3 regions of the Klebsiella variicola genome follow, and region 3 is predicted to be linked to each of the others. Evidence: riboswitches for the same ligand, from Rfam matches in the RefSeq annotation. Region 3 holds a riboswitch; each other region holds the start of a gene.

Region 1 (7,058 bases), 2.0 Mb from region 3:
CAGCCAGCGGGCATCCGGGTGGATCTCCAGCTTCAGCCAGTGGGTGCCCAGGGCTTCCCGCGCCAGGCGGGCGGCAAACACCGCCTCTTCCGCCGTCTTGGCGCCTGAGGTATTCGGCAGCAGGTTAACGCCCGCCGCCAGCAGCGGCGCGAGAATCGCGTCATTGTTCTGGCGTAAATCGACGCGCTTCATCGCCAGCGTCACCAGCTGGCTTCCCGAGGCGCGAATCGCCTCAACCATCACCTCCGGGGCGGCGAATTTGCCGGTACCGGTAAAAAGATGGGATTCAAACGTTTTGTCTGCAATACGTAACATGTCAGCCTCCAGCGATAACCTGAAAAAGCAGGATCCGATCGCCTTCCTGTAAGAGATGATCTTCCCACCGGTCGCGCGGCAGGATGTGTTGATTAAGCGCCAGCGCAACGCCCGGCTGCAGCTGTTCGAGCTGGGTCAGCAGGGCGCTGACGCTGAGATTGTCGGCACATGCCAGCGGCTCGTCGTTAAACCAAATCTGCATGCCGCCCTCCGCACACCGGGCAATTCCGGGAGCGCTGTAGCGCCAGATTACGCCAGTTGCTGGTGCGGGCGTCGAACAGCCGCAGGGTATTACGCGGCGTCGTCATGCCGCTGATCAGCTTAATCGCCTCCAGCGCCTGCAGCGTGCCCATCATGCCGACGACCGGGCCGACGATCCCCGCGGTGCGGCAGTTGCGCTGCGGTTCGTCGCTATCCGGCCACAGGCAGCGATAGCAGCCCTGCGTCCAGGGGGGCGTCAATACCATCAACTGACCGCCGAAGCCGACGGCGCTGGCGGTCACTAACGGGGTGTCGAGGGCCACACAGGCGGCGTTGATTGCCTGGCGGGTCACCATGTTATCGGTGCAGTCCAGCACCACGTCCGCTTTCGCCACCTCAGCGCGCAGCGCCTCGCCGCTCAGACGTTGCTGGAGCGCAACCAGTTTGATCTGCGGGTTTAGCTGACTGAGCCGGGTCTTTGCCGCCGCGGCTTTTGGCCGGTCGATATCTTCGCTGGTGAACAGGATCTGCCGCTGCAGGTTGCTGAGATGCACGGCGTCGTCATCGGCCAGGGTCAGCGTCCCGACGCCCGCTCCGGCAAGATAGAGCGCCGCCGGGGAGCCCAGCCCGCCAAGGCCGATAATCAGCACCCGGCTGGCTAACAGTTTCTGCTGCCCCTCGATGGCAATATCCTCCAGCAGCATCTGGCGGCTATAGCGCATAAAGTCGTGATCATTCATCGCCTGCTCCCGCCAGCGCCAGCAGCTGGTCTGTTGCTGCCCGCCAGTCCGCCGCCTGGGTAATAGCGCTGACTACCGCGATGCTGCCGACGCCGGTCGCCAGTACGCCCGGCGCTTTTTCCAGACTGATGCCGCCGATCGCGACGGTGGGGTAATCCGCCAGGCGTTGAATATGTCTGGCTAGCTGGTCGAGGCCCTGCGGCGCGGAAGGCATCTGTTTGGTTTGCGTCGGGAAGACGTGGCCCAGCGCGATGTAAGAGGGGCGCGCCGCCAGCGCGACATCAATTTCCATATTGTCGTGAGTGGAGACGCCGAGACGCAGTCCGGCTTTGCGGATAGCGCTCAGATCGGTGGTTTCCAGATCTTCTTGCCCCAGGTGTACCCCGTAGGCCTGATGCTTAATCGCCAGCTGCCAGTAATCGTTAATGAACAACCGGGCGTGATAGCGGCGGCCAAGGGCGATGGCGGCGATCACGTCATCCTCCACGTCGCTGTCACGTTGGTCTTTGATGCGCAGTTGAAGAGTACGCACTCCCGCCTCCAGCAGGCGCTCAATCCACGCCACGCTGTCAACCACCGGGTAGAGTCCAAGACGAAATGGGACGGGTGGAAAATCAGGTTGATACATCAGGCTTCCTCCTGTTTCAGGTAGATTTCGCCGCCACGGGCGCGGAAGTGATGCGACATATCGGCCATGCCAGCTTCGATATTTTGCTTCGCGGCGTAGTCGCGGACTTCCTGGGTGATTTTCATCGAACAGAATTTCGGCCCGCACATGGAGCAGAAATGGGCGACCTTGCCGGACTCCTGCGGCAGGGTTTCATCGTGATAGGCCCGCGCGGTGAAGGGGTCGAGCGCGAGGTTGAACTGGTCTTCCCAGCGGAATTCGAAACGCGCTTTGGACATCGCGTTGTCGCGGATCTGCGCCCCGGGGTGGCCTTTCGCGAGGTCGGCGGCGTGGGCGGCGATTTTGTAGGTAATCAGCCCCTGTTTCACATCCTCTTTGTTGGGCAGGCCGAGATGCTCTTTTGGCGTGACGTAGCACAGCATCGCGCAGCCAAACCAGCCAATCATTGCCGCGCCGATACCGGAAGTGAAATGGTCGTAGCCCGGCGCGATGTCGGTGGTGAGCGGGCCTAAGGTGTAGAATGGCGCTTCGTGGCAATGCTCCAGCTCTTCGGTCATATTGCGGCGGATCATCTGCATCGGCACGTGGCCGGGGCCTTCAATCATCACCTGCACGTCATACTCCCAGGCGATTTTCGTCAGTTCGCCCAGCGTATGCAGCTCGGCGAACTGCGCCTCGTCGTTGGCGTCCTGGATCGAGCCGGGGCGCAGACCATCGCCGAGGGACAGCGACACGTCATAGGCGGCGCAGATTTCACAGATTTCGCGGAAGTGCTGGTAGAGGAAGTTTTCCTGATGATGCGACAGGCACCACTTGGCCATGATGGAACCACCGCGCGACACGATACCTGTCAGGCGCTTCGCGGTCATCGGCACGTAGCGCAGCAGTACGCCGGCGTGAATCGTGAAGTAGTCGACGCCCTGTTCGGCCTGTTCCAGCAGGGTATCGCGGAAGGCTTCCCAGGTCAGGTTCTCGGCAATGCCGTTGACCTTCTCCAGCGCCTGGTAAATCGGGACGGTACCAATCGGCACCGGGCTGTTGCGCAGGATCCACTCGCGGGTCTCGTGGATATAGCGGCCGGTGGAGAGGTCCATCACCGTGTCGGCGCCCCAGCGGGTTGACCAGACCAGTTTTTCCACCTCCTCTTCGATGGAAGAGGTCACCGCCGAGTTGCCGATATTGGCATTCACTTTCACCAGGAAATTGCGGCCGATAATCATCGGCTCAGATTCCGGGTGGTTGATGTTGGCGGGGATGATGGCGCGTCCGGCGGCAACTTCATCGCGGACGAACTCGGGGGTAATGTTTTCCGGCAGGCGGGCACCGAAGCCTTCCCCGGCATGCTGCTGGCGCAGAACCTCGCTGCGGATACGTTCGCGACCCATGTTTTCGCGAATGGCGATGAACTCCATCTCCGGGGTGACGATCCCCTGGCGGGCGTAGTGCAGTTGGGTAACGCATTTCCCGGCGACGGCGCGTTTGGGCGTCAGCAGGCCGCTGAAGCGCAGCTCATCGAGACCGTCATCGGCCAGCCGCGCTTTGGTATAGGCCGAGCTGCGTTCGCTGAGCGGAGCGCAGTCGTTACGCGCGTCGATCCACGGCTGGCGCAGCTTTGCCAGCCCCTGGCGGACATCAATGCCAATATCCGGGTCGCCATAAGGGCCGGAGGTGTCATATACCGGGATCGGTTCATTGGCTTCGTACCGGGGGTTATCTTTATCGCCGCCGACGAGGGTCGGGCTGAGCTCAATTTCACGCATCGGGACGCGGATATCCGCTTGTGAGCCGTGAACGTAGATGCGGCGTGAATTGGGAAAAGCGGTACCTGCCAGCGTATCAATGAATCGCTGCGCGTGCTCGCGTTGTTCCCGACGGGTGAGTTTGGTAGTAGACATAGCGCATTCCAGTTAAAAAAGGAGATGGCTTGTCAGACGACGGATGGAGTAACAGATGCGACCGATCCAGAACGGACAGGTGCGACCAGCAGTTTACTCTTGTTCCCTTCGCAGGTATTAGCCTGATCAGGTTCCGCGGATCCCGAATTAACGGTCTCAGCCTTTTCCACTTTAGCCAGCGCATGGAAAATAGGCACTCCGACAAGATGACGTCCCCTCCGGAGAGGGGGAACGGAGGTAAACTACTCGTTAATTGCGCACAACTCAAGCGGTCGGCGCAATATTATCGCGCACGTCGTTGCTCAGATTATGCGCGACGGCGAGGGCGATCAGTTTATCCTCCAGCGCGAAACGTGCTTCCAGCGACTCGCCGATATCCGACAGCGCCTGCTGAAATTCAAGGTAGTTATCGTGATCGATAGCGTTTTCGAGGCAGGTATCGTAGTAGTCCATCATCTGCTGGGTATTGGCTTCCAGCTGTGGATAAAGCCGGGTGGCGGCTAAAAGTGGGGTATCGCCTTCCATTTCGCCAATAATGCGTTCATAAATACTAAAATGACCGGATGAGAGGTAATCCACCAGACTTTGGCAAAAGTCATCCAGCGCCTTTTCGTTTAGCCGCATAAATGACTCTTTGCCCGGTTTCAGGCCAACCAGATTGTAGTAAGCCACGAGCAGATGCTTACGCACTTGTAGCCAGCGATCGACCAGTTCATTACTACCGCCAACGCGCTCCGTCAGATTTTCCAGCTGGTTTAGCATGATTGACTCCGCTAGTTTTGATTTAAATCTGCTCACCAAAATGTAAATATAATGTTAACAACATGCCAGTGAAGCAAAGGTAGTGCAATAGATATGGATCGTATTATTGAAAAATTAGATCGCGGCTGGTGGGTTGTCAGTCACGAACAAAAATTATGGTTGCCTGGTGGAGAATTACCACATGGCGAAGCGGTTAATTTCGATCTTGTCGGACAGCATGCGCTGCATATTGGCGAGTGGCAGGGCGAGTCCGTCTGGATGGTGCGCCAGGATCGCCGCCATGACATGGGATCGTTACGCCAGGTTCTGGATCAGGATCCGGGTCTCTTCCAGCTGGCGGGGCGAGGGATCCAGCTCGCCGAATTTTATCGATCGCATAAATTTTGCGGCTACTGTGGCCATCCGATGCATGCCAGCAAAAGCGAATGGGCGATGCTGTGCAGCCACTGCCGTGAACGCTATTACCCGCAAATTGCCCCCTGCATTATCGTCGCTATCCGTCGCGATGATTCGATCCTGTTGGCGCAACATACCCGCCATCGTAACGGCGTGCACACCGTGCTGGCCGGGTTTGTCGAAGTGGGTGAAACCCTTGAGCAGGCAGTGGCCCGCGAGGTGATGGAGGAGAGCGGCATCAAGGTGAAAAACCTGCGCTATGTGACCTCTCAGCCGTGGCCGTTCCCGCAGTCGCTGATGACCGCCTTTATGGCGGATTACGCGGATGGCGATATCGTGGTCGACAAAAAAGAGCTGCTGACCGCGGACTGGTACCGCTATGACAATCTACCGCTCCTGCCACCGCCGGGCACGGTGGCGCGTCGGCTTATCGAAGATACGGTGGCGATGTGTCGGGCAGAGTTCGAGTGACATGTTACACTGGGCGCATCAACGCTAAAGGAATGTAAAAATGACCGAACTGAAAAACGATCGTTACCTGCGCGCGCTGCTGCGTCAGCCGGTTGATGTCACCCCGGTGTGGATGATGCGCCAGGCGGGCCGCTATTTACCGGAGTACAAAGCCACCCGTGCGCAAGCGGGCGACTTTATGTCGCTGTGTAAAAATGCCGAGCTGGCCTGCGAAGTGACGCTCCAGCCGCTGCGCCGTTACCCGCTGGATGCGGCGATCCTCTTTTCGGACATCCTGACGATCCCGGACGCCATGGGTCTGGGGCTGTACTTTGAAGCTGGCGAAGGTCCGCGCTTCACCTCGCCGATAAAAAGCAAAGCCGACGTCGACAAGCTGCCAATCCCGGATCCGGAGCAGGAACTGGGCTATGTCATGAACGCCGTGCGTACCATTCGCCGCGAACTGAAAGGCGAAGTGCCGCTGATCGGCTTCTCCGGTAGCCCCTGGACGCTGGCGACCTATATGGTGGAAGGCGGCAGCAGCAAAGCGTTCACTGTGATCAAAAAGATGATGTACGCCGAACCGCAGGCGCTGCATGCGCTGCTGGAGAAGCTGGCGAAGAGCGTCACCCTGTACCTCAACGCGCAGATCAAAGCCGGCGCGCAGTCGGTGATGATTTTCGACACCTGGGGCGGGGTGCTGACCGGTCGCGACTATCAGCAGTTCTCGCTCTACTACATGCATAAAATTGTCGATGGCCTGCTGCGGGAGAACGAAGGCCGCCGCGTGCCGGTGACCCTGTTCACCAAAGGCGGTGGCCAGTGGCTGGAAGCGATGGCGGAGACCGGCTGTGATGCGCTGGGACTCGACTGGACCACCGATATCGCCGATGCTCGCCGTCGCGTAGGTCACAAAGTGGCGCTCCAGGGCAATATGGACCCGTCGATGCTGTATGCGCCAGCCCCGCGTATTGAAGAGGAAGTGGCGACTATTCTCGCCGGCTTCGGCCAGGGCGAAGGCCATGTCTTTAACCTTGGTCACGGCATCCATCAGGATGTCGACCCGCAGCATGCGGGCGTCTTTGTTGAGGCGGTGCATCGTCTTTCCACACCCTATCATCAATAGGAGATAAGCCGTATGGATTTAGCCGCGCTACGTACCCAACAACAACAGTTAGCCGCGTCGGTCGAGCGAGCGGATCGACTGGATCGCGACCCGCCGGCGTTGATCGGCGGCGCGGATGTCGGGTTTGAGCAGGAAGGGGAAGTGACCCGGGCTGCGATGGTGCTGCTGACCTGGCCTGAGCTTGAGCTGGTGGAGTATCAGGTGGCGCGCGTCGCCACCACCATGCCCTATATTCCCGGCTTTCTCTCATTTCGCGAAACACCTGCGCTGCTGGCGGCGTGGGAGCAGCTTTCGCAAAAACCGGACCTGCTCTTCGTCGACGGCCACGGTATCTCCCATCCCCGGCGGCTCGGCGTCGCCAGCCATTTTGGTCTGATGATTGACGTGCCGACCATCGGGGTGGCGAAAAAACGGCTGTGCGGAAAAATCGGCGAACTGGGTGATGAGCCCGGCGCACTGGCCCCGCTGATGGATAAAAATGAGCAACTGGCCTGGGTCTGGCGCAGCAAAGTGCGCTGCAACCCGCTGTTTATTAGCTCCGGTCA
Region 2 (7,058 bases), 900 kb from region 3:
ATAATCGCGCCGATGGGCGCCACCGCCGCCGCCATCCGCAGGCCCGAGCCCAGCGCAGGCAGGGCAGCCATCAGGCGGACATGCCGCAGCTGAGCGCCGAAGGAGGCGTTCATGCTGCGCGCCAGATCGAGATATTCCTGGTTGACCCGTCGCAAGCCATCAAAGAAGGCGGAAGTCACCGGAAAGAAAATCACCAGCACGGCCATCGCCACTTTGGCGCTCATGCCAAAGCCCAGCCACAGCACCAGCAGCGGGGCGAGGGCAAAGACCGGGATCGCCTGACTGGTGAGGACCAGCGGCATCAGCCAGCGCTGCAGGCGCGGAGAGAGGATCATACCCAGCGCCAGGGTGACGCCGAGCGTCACGCCCAGCGCCAGGCCGCTCAGGATCTCACTGAGCGTGATAAGCGTGTGCCAGCCGAGATAGGCGCGATTAACCCACAGCGCCTCGGCGACCGCCATCGGGGAGGGTAAAAGAAAGTGAGGAATGCCGCTGCGGCTGGCCAGACCCCAGAGGATCATCAACCCGCAGAACACCATGCTGCCCCGCCAGAGACGTCCGGTCATGGATGAGCCCTCATCAGTTGCTGCAGCAGGGCGGCCTGGCTGTTCAAGAGATCGGGCGCGTCCGGCGCGCGCGGAGGTGTGCCGGCAAGGTGATGGCTGTCATCGATGTCGCCGTCGGGCGCCGAGAGGACCAGCAGGCGGTGGCTCAGCCGGCAGGCCTCCTGCGGATCGTGGGTGATCAGCACCACCGTGCGACCAGCCAGCAGGGTGGCGGCCAGAGTTTGAATGCGCGTGCGGGTGAGGGTATCCAGCGCCGAGAAAGGCTCATCCATCAGCACGATGGGGCGGTCCTCATACAGGGTGCGGGCCAGCGCGGCGCGCTGACGCATGCCGCCGGAGAGGGTTGCCGGCCGGGCGTCGGCGCAGGACGAGAGCTCAACCTGATCAAGCAGGGCGGCGACCCGGGCACGATCGACTTTTTCACCGCGCAGCCGCGCGCCGAGGGCGACGTTGTCCCGGACGCTCAGCCAGGGGTAGAGCAGATCTTTCTGCCCCATCCACGCCAGACGGCCCTGAATAGGCTGCCCATCGCTGGCGACCACTTCTCCCCGGGTGGCGGGCGCCAGACCGGCCATCACCCGCAGCAGGCTGGTTTTGCCGGCCCCGCTGGCGCCGAGGAGCGACACCCACTGCCCGCCGGGGACCGTAAACGACAGGTTGTCGAACAACCGACGGTCGCCGAAATGCAGGCTCAGGCCACGGACCTCGATACCCGGCGCAGTCACGCCCGGGTCTCCGCTGTCGCGTTGAGGCCCATCTGCCAGAACTGCGCCTCAAGGCGGGTGCCGGTGGTGAAAATCTCGCTCAGCTCAGTGATCCGGGCCTCGCTCCCGCGCTGCTGCCATACCGTTTCCAGCAGCGCCAGCGCGGCATTGACGCCGTGCAGATAGCCTTCATCGCCATAGTTGCGGATCCACGAGGCGTAGGGGTTATCGTCCAGTCGGGTGGCGGGATGCTGCAGCAGGCCGAGACCGATTTCCGCATAACCGGCCACGCAGGGCATCAGCGCGACCAGTAGATCCAGCGCGTCACCCGAGTGGCCAATATCCAGCACGTAGCGGGTATAGTTAATGGTTTCCGGCGCTTCAGGCTGGGTAGCCATCTCCTGCTCGCTAATGCCCCACTGAGCGCAGTAACCGACGTGCAGCGGCAGTTCGTTGAGGATGGCGTTCATTGAGGCGGCCGCGGCCCGCATCTCCGGCAGCGTGCGCAGTTTACTCACCAGCAGCGCATAGCTGCGGGCAAAGTGGATCAGAAACAGATAATCCTGGGTCAGGTAGCGACGAAATGCGCTTTCCGCCAGGGTGCCCTCGGCAAGCTGCTGGACGAAAGGATGCGCCACATAGTGCTGCCAGTCAGCGGCGGCCAGCTGGCGTAAACGGCCATAAAGACCATGGCTAAACGCGGGAATTATCACAGGACCTCCAGATATTCAGGGGAGATCCGGGCGTGCAGGGGTGTGAACAGGCAATGGCGGTAATGCAGGCAAAATTGCCGACCCGTCCCTTCGCTGGCATGACCCAGATCAGGTTCAAAGGGTTCGGCTTGCGCCATCTCAGCCCTCACGGGACACCCCTCGGTAGCGCTATGTTATACGATATTCACCTTTTGAATACAATCACCGCGCTGCCCTGTATCGCGATGGCATTTTTCTGTGATAGCCAGCACTTTTTCGTTTAAAAATACCCGAAAAACAGGCGACTGCGCGTTGGTGAGCATTATTCTCATACGTTATATTTTCATTACCCCGTCGCGTTAATACTGTTCGTGAGGCGTGTCGTGCGTCCCCAAAGCCCCGGAGTAAGCATGAAATTCCTGTTGTCCGCACTGGCGGTCGCGGGCCATTAATCAGTCATTCATCCACCATGATAACCCTTTGATGTCCCTATTTCGCGCTACCGCTATCAGGGCGACGACGTGGTCACGGCGCAAACCTCCCTGGGCCTTCACCCCGCGCTGGATCCTGCAGGGATTCGTTGGCGCGGGGTGCGCGGCGCGCACGCCAGCGGAACAGTCAGAGGTGGCATGGGGGGCCGGTTTTCGTTACCTGATTGCACGGCAGTACGGTTTGCGTACCGGGATTGACGTGGCGTTCAGTGAGCATGAGCAGGCGGTCTATTGCAATGTCGGTTCGGGTTTATAACTACACATGAGAATAACAATGAGAGCATCCGGAACGGTGTTAACGCTGCTGTTGGCGGCCTGTGGCGCGTCGGCCGCGGAGCAGAGCGAGAGCGACAGCTATTTTCCGATATGGGGAGATGAGGCACGCGCCCGGGGGTATTCGATCCCGTTACCCTACGGCGTCAACCTGAGCTATATGAATATCCGTCAGGATATCATGGTCGACAGTATTACCTTTTCCGGGCTTAAGCTGGGCAACCATCCCATTCCCAGCGATATGTTCGCCATCGATGCCGGGCACACCCGCGAGAAGAGCAAAACCGAAAACCTGCGCCTCGATATGTGGGTCTTTCCGTTTCTCAACGTTTACGGGCTGGTGGGGCATACCCGCGGGGCGTCTGTCTCCCAGGTCTCCGTGGATTCGGATCCTTCGCAGTTTCGCGGTCTGGATCGGGTGATCGCCGGCGCGGTTCACCAGCTTTATCAGAGCGGAAAACTGCAGAATATTGATTTTACGCTTGATTTCAAAGGAACCACCTGGGGAACCGGCTTTACGCTCGCCGGGGGATACGGCAACTGGTTCGGGTTAGTAGACACTAACTACACCCGTACCGATTTCGATATTCTCGACGGCAGCATCTCGGCGGTCACCGTCTCGCCGCGCGTCGGCTACCGCTTCAGTTTTCACGGGATCGACGGGCCGTCCCACCTCAGCCTGTGGGTCGGGAGCATGTATCAGGACGTGCAGCAGGAGTTTAAAGGCGATCTGGCCGACCTGCATATGCCGCCAGAGCTTCAGCCCCTGATTGCCGCAGTCAATAAAGACGGCGAGGGGAAATTCGACGTCAAGCAGAAGCTAACCTCACCCTGGAATATGCTGATTGGCGCCCAGTATGAAGTCACCAAAAACTTTAACGTGCTGACTGAATTTGGTTTTAACGAGCGCAATAGCTTCTTTGTCTCCGGTGAATACCGTTTTTAACTAAAACTGCTGGCGTCATCTGCCGGTAAGATGCGCGCTCTTTTGTTGTTGTGGAGAGGCTGTTGATGCGTAAAGCCTTATGGCTGCTGTTTGCACTGTCGCTGCCGGCGCTGGCGCAGGATCCGGTGCTGCCCGCTGTGACGGCGATCCATCCGGTGCCCACCCTGGGTGAGCTGCCGCCGCCGGAGTCGCTGCGACCGTGCTGCGCTTTTGGTTACGACCTGCACGTGCGCGCGGTGGGCATCCCGATCCCGGTATACCAGATTGGCAATGTGCTGACCCTGGATACGCTGGGCAAGCACCATTACAACGATAGCGCGTTCGGGGCGGTGAAAAACCTGCTGGGGCTCAGCGAGGAGCAGAACGGGCTCATCTATACCCGTCGCGGCGGGTTTATTGATATCGCCCATGTGCGCGATACGGCGGACTACACCTTCTATCTGTTCAATCGTATTGCGCCGACGCTGGGCCAGGCGGGGCGGATCTTCTACAGTGAAGAGCTGGGCGTACGCCGCGTTCAGCTGAATGCCTTTACGCCGCCGGCGGGCGTCAGGCAGCGCTATCAGTTGGCCGCCTGGCTGGCGGGTCATCTGGCCTTCGAAATTGCCCAATGGCATGAGATTGCCCAGTGGTATGGCTTCCAGTCGGTCCCCGGGTTTTCTGAGGAGGTCTCCGCTTTTTCGCCGGAGGATCTCTACTCCAATTTACTCGGCGCCAGGCTGGCGATTAACGTGATCCTCAGCGGCCACGGTGGTTCGCTGGAAGACTATAACCAGGCCATGGATACGGCGCTGAAACAGGCGATGACCCGACTGATGGTGGCGACGAGAGGGGAGACGGAAGCGATGTTTCAGCGGATCGACGGCGACTGGTGGAACAGTCACCGGCGGGTGCCGGATAAGTTTCTGGTGCTGAAGCGTAACTACGATCTGCAGGAAAATCGGCTGCCGACGCCGGTCCCTTTCGAAACCCTGCCGCCGTATCGCCTGACCATGCCGGAGCAGGTTGGGGGGTTCCGCTTACGCGACCTCGGCGAACTGCAGATCTACCCAGGGCATGATATGCAGGCGCTGCCGGTTCCCGCGCAATACTATGGCGCCGGCGCGTTCCAGGCGCTGGCGGATAGCGCACGTAAGGCGGATAAGACCCAGCTGTCACGAATTGAAAAATAGCCGTAAAGGCTCAGGGCGAGCGCCCTGAGCCAGTGAGTTAGCGGAAGTCGACCCAGCAGGCGCCGTTGTCGGCAGACCGTACGCAGTTTTCCACCCAGCGCACGCCGAACGCGCCGGCGCGAGCGTCCGGATACCAGAAGTCGGCCAGCAGCGCTTCGTCGCGACGGTCGGCGGCATCCATGGCGATGGCGAAACGGCGATAGAGATTCGACCATGCCTCAAACAGTCCCTCCGGATGGCCGCCGCCGATGCGGTCATCCTGACGCGCCAGCGGATCGAGATAGTCCATGCCGCGCTCGAGGATACGCACCGGCTCGCCCTGGATTTCATAGCGCAGCTGGTTGGGCTGTTCATCCCACCATTCGAGACTGGCTTTTTCACCGACGATACGCACCTTTTGTCCGTGCATGGAGCCGCAGTTAACGGCGGAGCTCCACAGCGAGCCAACGGCGCCGTTGTCATACTCCATCAGCACATGGGCGTTATCTTCCAGCGGCGCGCGGCTTTTGACGAAGCTTTGTCTGGCGCACATCAGCCGGGTGATGTTCAGCTGCGGAGCCATGGTTTCAACCAGAAACAGCGGATGAGTGGCCAGGTCGCCCAGAACATAGCTGGGGCCGACAAAGCGAGGATCGACCCGCCAGCGGGTACTGGCGTTTTCCAGCTCCACCGGCTGGGCGTGAAAACCGTGGGCAAACTGCATATTGACGATACGGATGTCGCCCAGCAGCCCGTCGGCGATCATCTGTCGGGCCTGCAGGATCAGCTGGTGGCCGGCATAGCCGTAGGTTACCCCGATGATCTTGTGCTGCCGCTGGCTGAGCGCCACCAGTTCGTCTGCTTCCTCGCTGCTGAAGCACAGCGGCTTTTCGCACACCACGTGCAGCCCAGCCTCCAGCGCCGCCCGGCAGATGGCATAATGGGTGTTATTTGGTGTAGCAATCGACACCGCCTGAATGCCGTCCGGACGCTCCGCTTCACCGCGGAACAGGCTCTGGTAGTCGGCGTAACAGCGGTCGGGATCCACCCCCAGCTGTTGGCCGAACTGGCGTCCGCGTTCGGCATCAATATCAAAGGCGCCGGCCAGCAGCGTAAAGGTGTTATCACGCAGCGCCGCTGAGCGGTGAATATAGCCGATCTGGCTGCTGCCGCCGCCGCCGACCATGCCCCAGCGCAGGGTGCGATCGAGAGGTTTTAAACCGTTAATCATGTTGCGTCTCCTGTCAGAATCCCACGTCGCGCAGATAGCGCAGACTTTCCGTGACCGCCTGCAGGCTGCCTGCGGCATGGCGCGGGTCGCGCTCTTGTTCAATGGTTATCCAGCCCTGATATCCTCGGCGGGCGAGAAAGTCTTTGATGGCCGGATAGTCAATGGCGCCGCTGCCGAGCGGGCACATTACCCCTTCGGCGCAGGCGGTGAAAAAGTCGATGCCCTCGGCGATGGCGCGCTGGTAAACCTGCGGATCCACATCCTTGAAGTGCAGGTAGTCGAGTCGTGCGTAATAGCGATCCAGCCAGTCGAGCGGATCCATACCGGCGTAGTAGAGATGCCCGGTATCCAGACACAATCCCGCGACGTCGTGTGGAATATCGTTCGCCAGCCGCTCGATTTCATCCGCAAATTCGATGCAGCCCCCGGCGTGGGGATGGATAACCGCCCGCACACCGTACTCCTGCCAGGCGAGGGTGCTGAGGGCGGTAATGTGCGCCATCATGCGCTGCCAGTCTTTGTCATCAAGACGTGGAGCGAGCGCGCCGCGCCCGGCAAAGCGCGCCCGTTCAGGGTTGCCGAAATCAATAATTACCAGGTAAGGCGGCTGAACAGGATGCCCTGGCGTGGGTTCGGCGGCCGGAACCTGCGACAGATTGCGGCAGATCTGATGGGTCAGCGCCACCAGGGTGGGGAAATGGGCCTCGCTGACCAGATCGTCAAAGATCGTACCGGCCACCAGCGACAACTGATGCTGCTCCAGCGCCGCGCGCAGGCTGGCCGGGTCGGTGGGCAGGTAGCCCCAGGGCCCCAGCTCAATGCTGCGATAGCCGGCCTGCGCCGCCTCCTTCAGCACGGTAGCCCAGGCGGGAAGGTCAGGGTTTTTCGGGTCATCCACGCCCCAGCTGCAGGGGGCATTGGCGATAGAGAGTGTCATGTTGGCTTCCTTTTTACACAGGGGATGCCGCTGAGTATTGAATAAATATTTCATTCTCAACAATGAT
Region 3 (7,058 bases):
CCCGGACGCTATCAGACGATGCAGATACCACGCCTGATGCGCGCGATGAAAAGAACCCAGACCGATATGAAGCCATGTGAATTGATTGTTCATGTTCTGTTCTCCTTGAGTTGATGGCGCCACTGTAATTGATCATTTGACCAAAATAAGAGCCACGGATCACAAAAGAACAATTACCCAATTAAATTACAAATGACCAGACAAGAGCAAAAGCTTGCCAGTTATGCCAACCACGGCGAGAATGCGGGTATTCGCCGGGCCAATTGCGAGCCCTGGTCAGCAACTTAGGGCGGGAAACCATGAGTAAAGAAGACGATATCCGGTTGGATCAGAAGGTGCGTGCCGCATGGATGTACTACATCGCCGGTCAGAATCAGAGCGAGATTGCCAGCCAGCTGGGCACCTCCAGACCGGTGGTGCAACGGCTGATCGCCGCCGCGAAAGAAGAAGGGATAGTGTCGATTAATTTGCACCATCCGGTAGCAAACTGCCTCGATTATGCGCAGTTGCTGCAGGAAAAGTATCGATTGATCGAGTGCAATGTGGTCCCCGCCTTTAGCGAAGAAAGCACCCTCGACAGCGTGTCGTTTGGCTGCTATCAGCTGATGGCTCGCTATCTGCAGGATGATAAGGAGAAAATCATCGGCCTGGGCTCGGGCCTGACCCTGAAAAAAGCGCTGCAGCGCATCGATTTTGACAGCCTGAATACCCGCTGCGTGGCGCTGATCAGCGCCATGAACGCCGACGGGCAGTGCAATTATTACGATGACGTGCCCCTGCTGCTGACCCGCAAAATTAAGGCCAAGTACTATCAGTGGCCGGCGCCGCGCTACGCCCAGAGCGCGGAGGAGCATGAGATGTGGTGCACCAACCGCTTATTCCGCAGCGTCTCCGGCGTCGCACAAGAGGCGGACGTGATTTTTGTCGGCATTGGTCCCCTGGGCACGCAAAGTCCGATCTTTAAAGACGGGTTTATCAATCAGGCGCAAATGGATGAGCTGACCGCGCGCGGCGGCATCGGAGAGATCCTCGGACGGTTTATCGATGCGGAAGGCCACGTGGTAGACAGCGAGATCAACCGCATGATCACCAGCTATGATATCCGTCAGAACCACTGCCCGCGTATTGCCGCGGCCTGTGGAGAATACAAACGACCGGCGATCCTGGCGGCCCTTAAAGGCGGCTGGATCAATGGTCTGGTGACCGATGAACATACCGCCCGCTGGCTGCTGACGCGGTAACGGCGCGGCCTGAAGGCGCATACACAACGGTAACCCCGGTGCGCGTCGCGCCACCGGGGATCCCAACGATACTCGTGCTTATCAGGCGATAGTCACTTTCCCGTCAAGGTAGACGTCCTGCACGGCATTGATCAGCTTCACGCCGTCAGCCATCGATTTCTTAAACGCTTTGCGACCAAGGATCAGCCCCATACCGCCGGCGCGTTTATTGATCACCGCTGTGCGCACCGCGTCGGCAAGGTCGGTCTCCCCGCCCGCCGCGCCGCCGGAGTTAATCAGCCCGGCGCGGCCCATATAGCAGTTGGCCAGCTGGTAGCGCACCAGATCGATGGGGTTATCGCTGGTCAGTTTGCTGTACACCCGGTCGTCGGTATAGCCGAAGTTAACCGCTTTGTAGCCGCCGTTATTCTCCGCCATTTTTTGCTTAACGATATCGGCGCCGATGGTGGCCGCCAGGTGGTTGGCCTGACCGGTCAGGTCCGCGGAGACATGATAGTCGACGCCATCTTTCTTGAACGCCGAATTGCGCAGATAGGCCCACAGCACGGTGACCAGGCCCAGCTCATGGGCCCGCTCAAAGGCGGCGGAAATCTCTTCTATCTGACGACGCGATTGTTCCGAGCCGAAATAGATCGTCGCTCCCACGGCCACCGCCCCCATATTGAACGCCTGCTCAACGCTGGCGTAGAGGGTCTGGTCGTATTCGGTGGGGTAGCTCAGCGTTTCGTTATGGTTGAGCTTCACCAGGAAAGGGATGCGATGCGCGTAGCGGCGCGACACCGAGGCCAGCACGCCGTAGGTCGACGCCACGCAGTTACAGCCGGCTTCGATCGCCAGCTCGACGATATTTTTCGGATCAAAGTACAGCGGGTTGGCGGCAAAGGAGGCGCCCGCCGAGTGCTCCACGCCCTGGTCAACCGGCAGAATGGAAAGGTAGCCGGTTCCTCCCAGGCGTCCGGTATTGTACAGGGTCTGCATATTGCGTAGCACCGCCGGTGGTCGGTTATTATCCACCATCACCCGATCAACATAATCTGCCCCAGGCAGATACAGCTGGTCGGCCGGAATGGTTATACAACGGTGCTGCAACAGGCTCTCGGCATCTTTGCCCAGCAACTGCGTAATATCAGTCATAGCAATCTCCCGTAAGGCCGGCCGAAGCCGGCATGCATTATCCCAACCCAATTTTTTTGGGCAGGTTAAGCCTGGTACCGACTTAGCCTATTTTCCAGCCGGGGGGCCATTTTTTCAGGAGATTCTGCTGTCCCGTTGCGCTGCCATTTACCACCAGGCGTGGAAATGGTGCACCGGCCCGATGCCGTGGCCCACTTCCAGAGAGTCGGCCTGCGCCAGGGCCGCCGACAGCCAGGCCTTCGCCTCGGCGACGGTGGCCGCCCAGTCCGCATGACGGGGGCGCAGCGCCGCCAGCGCGGCGGAGAGCGTGCAGCCGGTGCCGTGGGTATTTTTGGTCTGCACGCGAGGCGTGGTAAACCGCTGTTCCCCTTCGCGGGTGAAGAGCCAGTCCGGGCTTTCGGCGTCGTCGAGATGGCCGCCCTTCATTAATACCGCGCCGCAGCCCAGCGCCAGCAACGCCCGCCCCTGCTCCAGCATCTCGCGCTCGGTGCGCGCATGGGGGGCATCGAGTAGCGCGGCCGCTTCCGGCAGGTTCGGGGTGATCAATGACACCTGCGGCAACAATCGTTGACGCAGGGTCTCCACCGCCGAGGCCGACAGCAGCGGATCGCCGCTTTTCGCCAGCATGACGGTATCCAGCACCACGTTGGCCACCCGGTAGCGCGCCAGCCGCTCGGCCACGGCTTCCACAATATCGGTCTCCGCCAGCATGCCGATTTTGGTGGTATCGATACGCACATCGCTGAACACCGAGTCGAGCTGCGCGGCCACAAAATCCGGTTCGATGCGATAGACCGACTGCACGCCGCGGGTATTCTGCGCCACCAGGGCGGTGATCACCGAGCAGCCATAGGCCCCCAGCGCGGAGAAGGTTTTCAGATCGGCCTGGATACCGGCCCCACCGCTGGGATCGGTGCCGGCGATGGTCAGGGCGTTGATGCATTTCATCCCTGCACCTCCTGATACAGCGCGTCGAGAAACGCCGGAATAAAGCTGCCAGGGCCTCCCTGACGGGCGGCGATCTCCCCGGCCTGCTTCATCAGCCCGCAGGCGGCGGCCACGTTTTCCAGCCGGTCTCCCGGCAGCGCCGCGCTCGCCGCCACCACCGCCGACAGCGCGCAGCCGGTGCCCACCACCCGGGTCATCAGCGGATTACCCCCCGCCACGCTGAGCACCCGCTCGCCGTCGGTGACGTAGTCCACCTCGCCAGTGACCGCCACCACGGTAGCCAGCCGGCGAGCCAGCGCCTGGGCCGCCGGCAGCGCCGCGGCGGCCGTATCGGTGGTATCCACCCCGCGCCCGCCGGCGCTCATCCCGGCCAGCGCCAGAATTTCAGAGGCATTGCCGCGAATGGCCGCCGGCTGGAGGGCCAGCAGCTCATGACAAAAGGCCGTGCGCACGGTCAGGGCGCCGACCGCCACCGGATCCAGCGTCCAGGGCCTGCCGGCCTGACGGGCGTGCTCCACCGCGGCGCGCATCGCCACGGCGCGATCTTCGGTCAGGGTACCGACGTTAATTAACAGCGCATCGGCGATAGCGGCAAACTGCGCCGCTTCGCGGGGATCGATCACCATCGCCGGCGAGGCGCCGACGGCCAGCAGAACATTGGCGGTAAAGGTCTGCACCACATCATTGGTCATGCAGTGCACAAGGGGGGAATGGGCGCGCAGCAGATGGCGCAGGTGCGCGACAGGCGCGGGATTCAGCAGCTCAGGCATGGTTTGCTCCCGCCAGACGAGGTAGAAGCAATGACCCTGCGGTCTCTGACTTCCCTACGCTGGCATTATCCAGATCAGGTGGTACGGGTATTTCTCAGCCTTCAACGAAGAAGGGCACCCCGAGTCATAAAAGCGGTACAACATTTTCAGTCAGCAGGGTACGAAATGTGGCGGTGTAACACAAGCCGACCTGATTTCTTTTCCCGTTTATGTAAGTACTACAAAAGGAGTAAAACACGCATTTTTTGTAAGCAAAACTGGATGAATGTTAATGCATGGTTATATTTAAAAAACCTGTAACAAACAACCACCTGCGTTAAATCGGTAAAACCGAATAAACCATGCCATTAATGAGGATTCCAATGAAATTGACCCCGATAGTAAAAGGGTTAGCGTTAGCGGGTTTGTTAAATAGTCTCGCTTTCGCCGCCTCGGCGGACACGTCAGCCAAAGAGGCGACCGAAGCGACCAAAAAAGCGAACGATGCCCTCTACAATCAACTCCCCTTCTCCGATAACACCGATTTCACCAATGCGCATAAAGGCTTTATTGCCGCCCTGCCGCCGGAAGTCATTAAAGGCGAACAAGGCAATGTCATCTGGGATCCGGGCCAGTATGCCTTCATTAAAGAAGGGGAAAAAGCGCCGGAGACGGTGAACCCGAGTTTGTGGCGCCAGTCGCAGCTGATTAACATCAGCGGCCTGTTTGAAGTGACCGACGGGGTCTACCAGATCCGCAACCTCGATCTCTCCAATATGACAATTATTGAGGGTAAAGAGGGGATCACCGTCGTTGACCCGCTGGTCTCGGCAGAAACCGCCAAAGTGGGCATGGACCTGTATTACAAAAACCGCGGTAAAAAACCGGTCGTCGCGGTGATCTACACCCACAGCCACGTTGACCACTACGGCGGCGTGCGCGGTGTGGTTGATGAAGCGGATGTGAAGTCCGGCAAAGTGAAAATCTACGCGCCGGCCGGCTTTATGGAAGCTGCCGTGGCGGAAAACATCATGGCCGGGAACGTCATGAGTCGCCGCGCCAGTTATATGTACGGCAACCTGCTGAAGCCAGAGGCCAAAGGCCAGGTGGGCGCCGGGCTGGGCACCACCACCTCTGCGGGTACCGTCACCCTGATTGCGCCAACCAATATTATTGACAAGGATGGCCAGAAAGAGGTGATCGACGGCCTGACCTACGACTTTATGCTGGCGCCGGGCTCCGAAGCGCCGTCAGAAATGCTGTGGTATATCGAAGAGAAGAAACTGATCGAATCCGCAGAAGACGTCACCCATACCCTGCATAACACCTACTCGCTGCGCGGGGCGAAGATCCGTGAACCGCTGCCGTGGTCGAAATATATCAACCAGGCGATCGTTCGCTGGGGCGATAAGGCTGAGATCATTATGGCTCAGCACCACTGGCCGACCTGGGGCAACGAAAACGTGGTTAACCTGCTGAAGAGCCAGCGTGATCTGTATCGTTACATCAACGACCAGACCCTGCGGATGGCTAACGAAGGCCTGACCCGCGATGAAATCGCCGCTAACTTTAAGCTGCCGGACAGTCTGGCCAACACCTGGGCTAACCGCGGCTACTACGGCTCGGTCAGCCACGATGTGAAAGCCACCTACGTGCTGTATCTCGGCTGGTACGACGGCAACCCGGCGACCCTCGACGAACTGCCGCCGGAAGAAGCGGCGAAGAAATTCGTCGATTATATGGGCGGTGCGGATGCGATCCTGAAGAAAGCGAAAGAAGATTACGACCAGGGTAACTACCGCTGGGTCGCCCAGGTGGTCAGCAAAATTGTCTTCGCCGACCCCAACAACCAGCAGGCGCGTAATCTGGAAGCCGATGCCCTGGAGCAGTTAGGCTATCAGGCGGAATCCGGCCCGTGGCGTAACTTCTACCTCACCGGCGCCCAGGAGCTGCGTAACGGTGTGGTGAAAGGCCCGACCCCGAACACCGCCAGCCCGGACACCGTCCGCGCCATGACCCCGGAAATGTTCTTTGATTATCTGGCGGTCCATATCAATGGCGAAAAAGCGGGTAACGCGAAGTCGGTGTTCAATATCGATCTGGGCAATGACGGCGGTAAATATAAACTGGAACTGGAAAACGGCGTGCTGAACCACACCGCGAATGCGGAAGCGAAAGAGGCGGATGCCACCCTGACGCTGGATCGCGCCACCCTGAATAAAATCATTCTCAAAGAAGAGACCCTGAAGCAGGCGGAAGAGAAAGGGGAAGTTAAAATCAGCGGTAACGGGGCTAAACTCGATGAAATGCTGGGCTATATGGACAAGTTTGACTTCTGGTTTAACATCGTGACGCCGTAATGATCTGCTGACGGCTATCCTGAGTAACAAGGCGGCGATCCCGCCTTGTTACCCTTCTCAGCGTCGTTCAATAGTCCGCGGGCAGCGGGCGATCGATAGAGATAAGCTTGCCCCGTTTCATGGTGATGTATCCCCCCGCCTTTAAGTCCGCCAGCACGCGAAACACATGGGTGCGCGAAAGATTGGTACGCCTGATGATAAATAACGCCAGTCCCTCATTTTCACCCTCATGGGTGTGCTGTCGATAAAGATAGCGATATAGCATCGGGCGAATCGTCTGATAGCTGGTCACCTGACGGCGTTCATTGTGCAGGTCGATGGTAAAGATACTCATGAACACCAGCACTTTCGCCAGCGCCTCAACGCGCTGCGGATGATTTTCAATAAACAGACGATCGAAGGCCGCGTAAGTGATTTTTCGCAGCGTCACCGGGCCACTGCCTGTATATTCAAATTTCGCCAGCGGGCAATACCGCTCCATCAGGCCAATCGGCATATACTCAATGGAATTACCGATACTCAAGCCATCATCCGGCATTAATATTGATAACGAACCCTCGGTACAAAAATAAATATAACCCGACTCCGGGCGCCATTTTTTATTAGCGGCGAGAATAATCTCTTCA

Evidence for each region. A riboswitch is a leader RNA that binds a small molecule or an ion and turns the genes downstream of it on or off. The one in region 3 is predicted to bind thiamine pyrophosphate.
Region 1: linked by a shared signal. The riboswitch ahead of thiC (phosphomethylpyrimidine synthase ThiC) and the one ahead of thiM (hydroxyethylthiazole kinase) in region 3 are both predicted to bind thiamine pyrophosphate.
Region 2: linked by a shared signal. The riboswitch ahead of tenA (thiaminase II) and the one ahead of thiM (hydroxyethylthiazole kinase) in region 3 are both predicted to bind thiamine pyrophosphate.

What each region holds. Positions count from the first base shown of each region.
Region 1 is NZ_CP010523.2:5,237,583-5,244,640, reverse strand. It holds gene thiG (thiazole synthase) at 1-315, opposite strand, end outside; gene thiS (sulfur carrier protein ThiS) at 317-517, opposite strand; gene thiF (thiazole biosynthesis adenylyltransferase ThiF) at 501-1,256, opposite strand; gene thiE (thiamine phosphate synthase) at 1,249-1,884, opposite strand; gene thiC (phosphomethylpyrimidine synthase ThiC) at 1,884-3,779, opposite strand; TPP riboswitch at 3,866-3,990, opposite strand; gene SP68_RS24450 (Rsd/AlgQ family anti-sigma factor) at 4,044-4,541, opposite strand; gene nudC (NAD(+) diphosphatase) at 4,635-5,408, shown strand; gene hemE (uroporphyrinogen decarboxylase) at 5,449-6,513, shown strand; gene nfi (deoxyribonuclease V) at 6,526-7,058, shown strand, end outside.
Region 2 is NZ_CP010523.2:2,585,977-2,593,034, forward strand. It holds gene SP68_RS12165 (ABC transporter permease) at 1-566, opposite strand, end outside; gene SP68_RS12170 (ABC transporter ATP-binding protein) at 563-1,291, opposite strand; gene tenA (thiaminase II) at 1,288-1,983, opposite strand; TPP riboswitch at 2,052-2,153, opposite strand; partial or broken gene SP68_RS12180 (BamA/TamA family outer membrane protein) at 2,454-2,709, shown strand; gene SP68_RS12185 (porin family protein) at 2,728-3,672, shown strand; gene SP68_RS12190 (DUF4056 domain-containing protein) at 3,738-4,844, shown strand; gene SP68_RS12195 (Gfo/Idh/MocA family protein) at 4,882-6,054, opposite strand; gene SP68_RS12200 (TIM barrel protein) at 6,068-6,991, opposite strand.
Region 3 is NZ_CP010523.2:1,688,549-1,695,606, reverse strand. It holds gene dalD (D-arabinitol 4-dehydrogenase) at 1-93, opposite strand, end outside; gene SP68_RS08045 (sugar-binding transcriptional regulator) at 300-1,241, shown strand; gene fbaB (class I fructose-bisphosphate aldolase) at 1,323-2,375, opposite strand; gene thiD (bifunctional hydroxymethylpyrimidine kinase/phosphomethylpyrimidine kinase) at 2,523-3,323, opposite strand; gene thiM (hydroxyethylthiazole kinase) at 3,320-4,093, opposite strand; TPP riboswitch at 4,128-4,225, opposite strand; gene SP68_RS08025 (alkyl/aryl-sulfatase) at 4,456-6,432, shown strand; gene SP68_RS08020 (helix-turn-helix domain-containing protein) at 6,500-7,058, opposite strand, start outside.